DNA from 2 places in the Vibrio sp. 704 genome. Region 1 is predicted to be linked to the other one. Evidence: riboswitches for the same ligand, from Rfam matches in the RefSeq annotation. Region 1 holds a riboswitch; the other holds the start of a gene.

What was found. A riboswitch is a leader RNA that binds a small molecule or an ion and turns the genes downstream of it on or off. The one in region 1 is predicted to bind cyclic di-GMP.
Region 2: linked by a shared signal. The riboswitch ahead of gbpA (N-acetylglucosamine-binding protein GbpA) and the one ahead of R7R24_RS06465 (TfoX/Sxy family DNA transformation protein) in region 1 are both predicted to bind cyclic di-GMP.

Annotation. Positions count from the first base shown of each region.
Region 1 is NZ_JAWOUH010000003.1:93,886-97,335, forward strand. It holds gene R7R24_RS06455 (DUF2007 domain-containing protein) at 1-308, opposite strand, end outside; gene R7R24_RS06460 (TVP38/TMEM64 family protein) at 329-1,015, opposite strand; gene R7R24_RS06465 (TfoX/Sxy family DNA transformation protein) at 1,130-1,720, opposite strand; cyclic di-GMP riboswitch class I at 1,837-1,926, opposite strand; gene purR (HTH-type transcriptional repressor PurR) at 2,214-3,218, opposite strand.
Region 2 is NZ_JAWOUH010000002.1:173,182-176,631, reverse strand. It holds gene R7R24_RS04740 (patatin family protein) at 1-276, shown strand, start outside; gene gbpA (N-acetylglucosamine-binding protein GbpA) at 330-1,793, opposite strand; cyclic di-GMP riboswitch class I at 1,892-1,992, opposite strand; gene R7R24_RS04730 (fasciclin domain-containing protein) at 2,265-2,765, opposite strand; gene R7R24_RS04725 (cryptochrome/deoxyribodipyrimidine photo-lyase family protein) at 2,846-3,450, opposite strand, start outside.

The sequences.
Region 1 (3,450 bases):
AGTTGATATCCACATTGCCAACATGCACCAAATTGCCCTTCGTTTATTTCATGACATTTTGGGCATTGCCAATCTTGATACTCATGCCTATCGGATTGTTTTCGATATGCTTTTACTATTTCTTCAGCTTTCATCTTTTGTGCCGTGTCAAAAAGCCACACATAAGGATCGGTATCATCACCAAACGGCAGTTCTCCTTTTAAGCCGAAAATACCTTCTCCGCGAACTTCACAGTAAATTTGTTCCACTTTAAGCAGCTCACATACAATGTGTGCTTCTGCTGGGTTTTTAGCGATAAATATTTTCATCAAAATACCCACTTCACCAATTACGAGTTTTGCTGACTTGGTGTCGGCCTTACTTTATTCATAACCCATTTAGTGATGATTGGAAATAGTCCCAATAGCGCAAAAGACGCTAATACTGCGGGTGAAACAATGCCCGATAGGCTTTCAATTGTTGCTAATTGAGTACCTGCATTCAGATATACGGCTGTGCCTGGCAGCATACCTATTTGGCTAGTGAGATAAAATCGACCTACAGACATCGGTGTTAAGCCCATCAGTAAGTTGATTAGAAAGAAAGGGAATACAGGGATTAGACGCAAGGAAAATAGATAAAAAGCTCCGTCTTTTTCGACACCTTGATTAATTGCGTTGAGTTTATTTCCGAATTTGTTTTGTACCCAGTCACGCAATAAGTATCGGCTGCTCAAGAAGGCCAGTGTTGCCCCCATAGTGCTAGCGAAAGAAACCAGTAGCAAGCTTGTCCAAAAACCAAATAAGGCTGCACCAAGTAAGGTGACTACTGCCGCTCCTGGGATAGAAAAAGCGGTAATTGCAATGTAGGTAAAAAAGTAAATCGCAGCCGAGAATACAAAATTCTGATCGATGTATGTAGTTAGTGCTTCTTGTTGGGCTTTTGCATTCTCTAAGGTTAAATACTGGCCAAAGTTAATACCTAAAAAGACGATAGCCGCTAGTAGGATGAGACCTAATATCAGTTTCTTATTCATAATTTTGATTCCAATTTGGGATATATGTAATAAGACAGTAGGAAAACCGAAAAAATTTCACAAAAAAACCGCAGATTAGACTGCGGTTTTACAAGATAGTTTTTAGGCCGACTTTTATTGGAGGCCGTTCATCAACTCATCTCGGCGAGCTTGAGGTACCACACTCCAATGAGTGCCGTTGATAGCACCTTCTAGTGCCCATAGCAACTCAATGTTGACGGTTGCAGAGTGCGTATCTCTTATCGCTTTATAGGCGTTAAGCGCACCTTCCTCTTCAAGCTTCTCTACGGATTCGATGCCGGCTTTTTTTAGCATGCGCTCGGTAGCCAGTCGTAAGTTAGGCAAATCTTTCAAACGGTTAGGCTTTGTACTTGCTTGCTGTTCTTTCTCAAGCTTTGCCTTTTTCAATGATTGATTCGCTACTTCGATTAAGCGTTCGCTTGATTCCCATAAATCGCTGGAAATAGCGTAGTACTTTGTAACGACTGGAAAGCCACGTTTTTTATAAACGTAAGGCTTTAGCCCTTGTTTCTCGAAGTCAGATGAAGTTTTTTGGTCTGCTCTGATATGAAGCTGATTGTTTACCACTAGTGCAAACATTGTTTCATCAGCGAATAGTCCGAAGCCACCAAACATTGAGCGCGACTTGATATTACCAAGTGCCTCAAATAGCTTCATAGAGTCTTTGAGTATCGGTTTATCCATGTTTTGTTATCTCGGTGTAATTAATATTACGCCACCAAAAGTCAGGTCCGAGAGAGTAGCAAACATGCGTAAAAACAATGTCATTACAGAGTAAAGTCATTGCTTACACACTTGCCATCGGTAACCCCGCTACCTTCCATATCGTAATATGGTTCAGGCCGGAGGCTTTGCGTCCCACTCTTTCGAATGGTTTGCCCTGTGCGTGACACAATGAGCATACTTCTTATATTGAATTAACATCACGGTTTAGCGTTAAAAGTGTGATTTCGGTTCAATAAAAATGATAGGTTGAATGCTCTATTTTGCATATGGAAAGGTGCAAATTGGCCTTTGAAAAGGAGTTCTTAATATATATTACATTTATATAAAACAGGGAGTTAACGTTAGTCAATTGTTATTAGAGTGGTGTGAAGTATTAGAGAATGCTTAATTTTTCCAAAAAAATAAGCGCCCCTGTAGAGCGCTTATTTAACACGGTTAAATACAGTGAAATTTAGTTCATTTTTTTCACAGTATTTCGAATTACAAGCTCAGGTTGCATTTCGAAAATTCGTTTTTCGTGTTCTTTATCTTTGATACGCTCAAGTAGAATTTCGAATGCATTTTTACCAACACGACGTTTAGGTTGGTGGATAGTCGTTAGCGGTGGAGAGAAGTATTCTGCAAGCTCGATGTTGTCGTAGCCGATCACTGAAATATCTTCAGGAATTTTGATCCCGTTTTGTTGCAAGCGGCTCATTAGGCCGAGAGCCATTGTGTCGTTAAAACAGAATACCGCCGTCGGGCGCTTGTCCATTGCGGTAATTTTATCTGCAACTAATACGGCCGTATCACATTCAAAGTTACCTTCAAGGATCCAGTCTTCATTTACAGCTAGGTTCGCTTCGCTCATTGCGCGACGGAAACCTGCAATGCGCTCTTGGCAAGCAAGCTTTTCAAAATGACCGCTTAGACAAGCGATATCCGTATGACCATTGTCAATCAGATGTTTGGTTGCAATGTAGCCACCTTCTTCTGAGTTATCCATGATCTTGTCTGCTTGTGAGCTCTCTGGGCCCCAATCCATGACCACTTTAGGAATGTCCGCATGACGGTCAAGCATCTCTTTTAGTTCTTCGGTTAAGTCAGAACACATCACTAGGATGCCATCAACGCGCTTTTCAGCCAGCATACGAATGTAATCGCGTTGTTTTTCGTAAATCCCGCCTGTGTTACATAAAATCAGAGTATAGCCTTGGCGGTAACAGTAGCTCTCAACGCCATCAATCACTTCTGAGAAAAATAGGTTAGTTGATTGAGTTACTAACATGCCAATCGTACGAGTTGAGTTGCATTTTAGGCTGCGTGCAACGGCACTTGGCGCGTAATTCAGCTCGTCAACGGCTTTCATTACTTTTTCTTGCGTTGCTTCTGCAACGAAACGCGTTTTATTGATAACGTGCGAAACTGTCGTAGTGGAAACGCCGGCTAAGCGAGCAACGTCTTTTATCGTGGCCATAAATGGTGTCCTGTATCGAGCTACTGAAATATGTCGTATTGGATGTACCTGATGCTCTAATGGTTTCACACCTAGCAATATAAAATTGGCGCTAAGTGTCTCGGCAGCGGTTGATCCAAGTGCGACAAAAGGGTACGTAGCAGCATCGGTCGATGAATTTTATCTTTTTTCTATCTGATGAGAAATTGCCATCAACCTGTTAAGAAAACACAAAAACCGCTATATTTCAGCG
Region 2 (3,450 bases), on a different contig from region 1:
AAGAAACTGTTTGCGGAGCACCCCAAAATGGCGGATGCGATGTTAAGACGTGCAGATAACTATAATCAATCATTAGAGTTTATTCGTAACCCTCCACCAGGAACACATGTTAGGGTGATTGCCCCACCAGATAATTTTCATGTTCAGCGCTTATCAATGCGACAATCCGTTTTACTAGAAGGGTATGAAATGGGGCTGATTGAGGGGCGAGCGCATCTCACTAGTTTATCTGGTGTTCATGGTTTAGACCGGGAAAGCTGTCATTTTTGCGTTTGATTATAAAAGAGCCTCATCGTGAGGCTCTTTTTACTTAACGTTCAAAGGGTGATTTAGTTGACTTTATCCCAAGCCATCTCCCAGTGTGAACCTATTCCAGGCTCGTAATGATTTGCGCTTTCTTTCCACTGCATACAGTAACCAGAGTATGGGAAAGGTTTACATTGATAAATGCCCCCGTCGCTGGCAAGCACTTTTGTGCCCGCCGTGTAGCTAGATAGTCCTTCAGGGAAGACAAAATCGTACTCATCAGATGGTGGTGGAGTAACTGACTCTTCTTTTAAGTGAAAGTCGAGTGTTTGCTGATCCACCAAGTTGCCATCTTTATCCTTAATACGTGTTACGAGCATATGGTGACCCGGCTCCGATTTACTTAAAGCGAGCGATATCGCCTCTACCGAGCCGTCTTTCATTTCGTTTGCCCAACTTGCAAGTGGCTCGCGATGGTGATTGTAAACGGTGAGTTCTGCATTTAAATCGCCTTCAGCAGTTAGTGTCAGATCCAACGTTGTCGGTGTTGACTCAATGATATATTCGTCTGCTAAGCCATCTACTGTGAGTGAGTATTCTGGAACAGGAGTTTCAATGTTATAGCCGATCTCTACTCGCTCAAGGCCGCTATTTGCTTGCAGATACACCGGATTAGTACCATAAACAGGAGTGAATTTATCCTCTGCATACTGCCCGGCTTGCAGTTTTGCTTGTTCTTGGTTTAGCTTAGTCGCGAGTGCGTAAGACCAGTTTTTCGCTTGGCCCATTGCTGCATCGGTAATTTCTAGTTCAGTTCTATACGCCACGTTTTCACCTGCTTGATCAAATACGCGTGTATAAACCGAATCCCCAATATTTAAATCCATTGTAGGAATAATTTGACCGCCTTGCTTCCAATCTGGAATAACGGGACTGTCACCATCAAATTTCACATCGATCACGTTATAAAATGAGGCTGCAGTGTCGCCAACATCCCATACTGCCAGGATGACATGGTATCCCTCGCGAGTAGGCACATTACATTGATGGCTTACCTGTTTCGGGGGTTGAACCATATTGCCGTCGACGACACAGAAAGGAGTTAGATCAAAAGAGTCTCGTGATAGTGAAGCGTTTGGGTTCCAATCAGGCTTGGTGATGTAATATTTCCAGTCGCGCGTCACGTGGTTAGCGGTAAATGTCCATTCAAAAGTTTGTGTACCTGCTTGAATAGGGCGTTTTACCCAACGGTCGGCAGTTTGCTCATCAAGGGCAGCTGCTAAAGCGGTTTCGGCACTCGCTATTTTACCATCGCGAGGCCCTGTTTCGGGAAAGCCATCAGGGCCTTCAACGCTTTGCGGTTCATATTGAATCGCACCGCAGTTATTATTTTTTTCGTTAGTATCTGGCGATGGATACTTACATAGTGCCGAGCGACTTGCAGCGACACCACCATTGGTTTCTGATACATAACCGTGAGCCGCAGCACCTGAGCTAATGCTTGCAAGTGCTAACGCGAGTACGGATTTGGTTGGAAATGATTTCATCACATGTCCTCTGTTATGGCTGACAAACTAATGTCACACCCCGGCGCATGCTGAGCATAAAGCAACGCTACAGAAATTGGACTTCTGTAACACTGAGTCATGGTAACCCCGCTATCATGAGCATTCTTTTAGATTTTTAAATGCTGACAGACCGGAAGCTTTGCGTCCCACCCTTTCGAATGGTTTGCCGAAATGTGATTGAGCAGCCAAAATTTAGCTTAAGAATTTACATGTGGAAAAGTAAACGTCACTGACATGGAATCCTGTTCTCAAATTGAAAGATAACGATATCTTAACCTCGTCAATATTATGCAGTATCGTATTGCAAGATATTGATTTTAATTTTGTTTTTATCTTATTAATAATCATGGAGAATGAATGGAGGTTTGTTGGGGATAAATGGAGAGGAATCGTGCTAAGGGTGGAAGAAGTTCTGTCTAAAGGGCGGAGTGTACCGCCCTCTGGATGGTGTTATTTCGGCATAATGACAGTATCAATCACGTGAATGACACCGTTTTTAGCTTTCACATCGGTTGCGATGACATTTGCATCGTTAACCATGACTTTATCGCCCATGGTTTTAATCATCACATCTTGCCCCTGAACCGTAGTCGCTTTGTCTAGCTTAACAAAATCGGCAGCCATCACTTTCCCTGGGACGACGTGATAAGTCAAAACAGATACTAACTTGTCTTTGTTTTCCGGCATTAAGAGCATGTCGACTGTGCCGTCTGGCAGTTTTGCAAAAGCGTCATCCGTTGGTGCAAAAACAGTAAATGGGCCTTCCCCTTTGAGAGTGTCAACCAGGCCCGCTGCTTTCACCGCAGCAACAAGCGTATTGAAAGAGCCATTTTCAGCGGCAACGTCGACAATATCGGCTTTCATCATGCCATGCTCATGAGCCTTGACGGGAAGCATAAAAGATAATGTCGCCATCAGTGTCGCCGCGATAACTAAGATACGTTTGAACATAATGTGTTCCTTACTAGTTGAGGGTACAACGGGTTCCCTGGAGTGTGTTTGCATTTGTACGCATCGTGATTGAAAGATGATCATCGCGTCCTACTTTCTTTTGAGGGTCTAACATGTCGCGCAAGAATTCGTCTGCCTTCTTGTTTCACATCAGCTCGTTTCCGCCACGTCCATAAGCGCTCTCTTGCTGCCTTAGCTGCTTTGTCTGGTGCGATAAAAGGTGCAAGGTAACGGCTATCTGGCTGCAATTGATACATGACAGCTTCCATCTGGGTCATTGTCCAGGGCTCGAATAAAAGAGGGGGAGGAACCATTTGTAACTCAGGTACCCACTTGTAGATGAACGTACCGTTAGGATCATGTTCTTGGGCTTGCTTGATCGGATTATAAATACGGATTGTGTTAGTCCCGGTTACTCCTGCTTGCATTTGGAATTGTGGGTAATGAATTCCAGGCTCAAAGTCGAGAAACAGTTGCGCTAAATGCGTTACACCTACTCGCCAATCCATGTTCATGTGGTGAGTAAGAAAGCTAACCAGCATGGCACGCATGCGAAAGTTAATGTAACCAGTGTGGTGCAAACAGCGCATGCAGGCATCAATCAAAGGTACGCCAGTATGCCCGGATTTCCATGCTGCTAACTTTTCTTCATCGAAAGTACTACTTTGTCTAATCAATGGTTCGT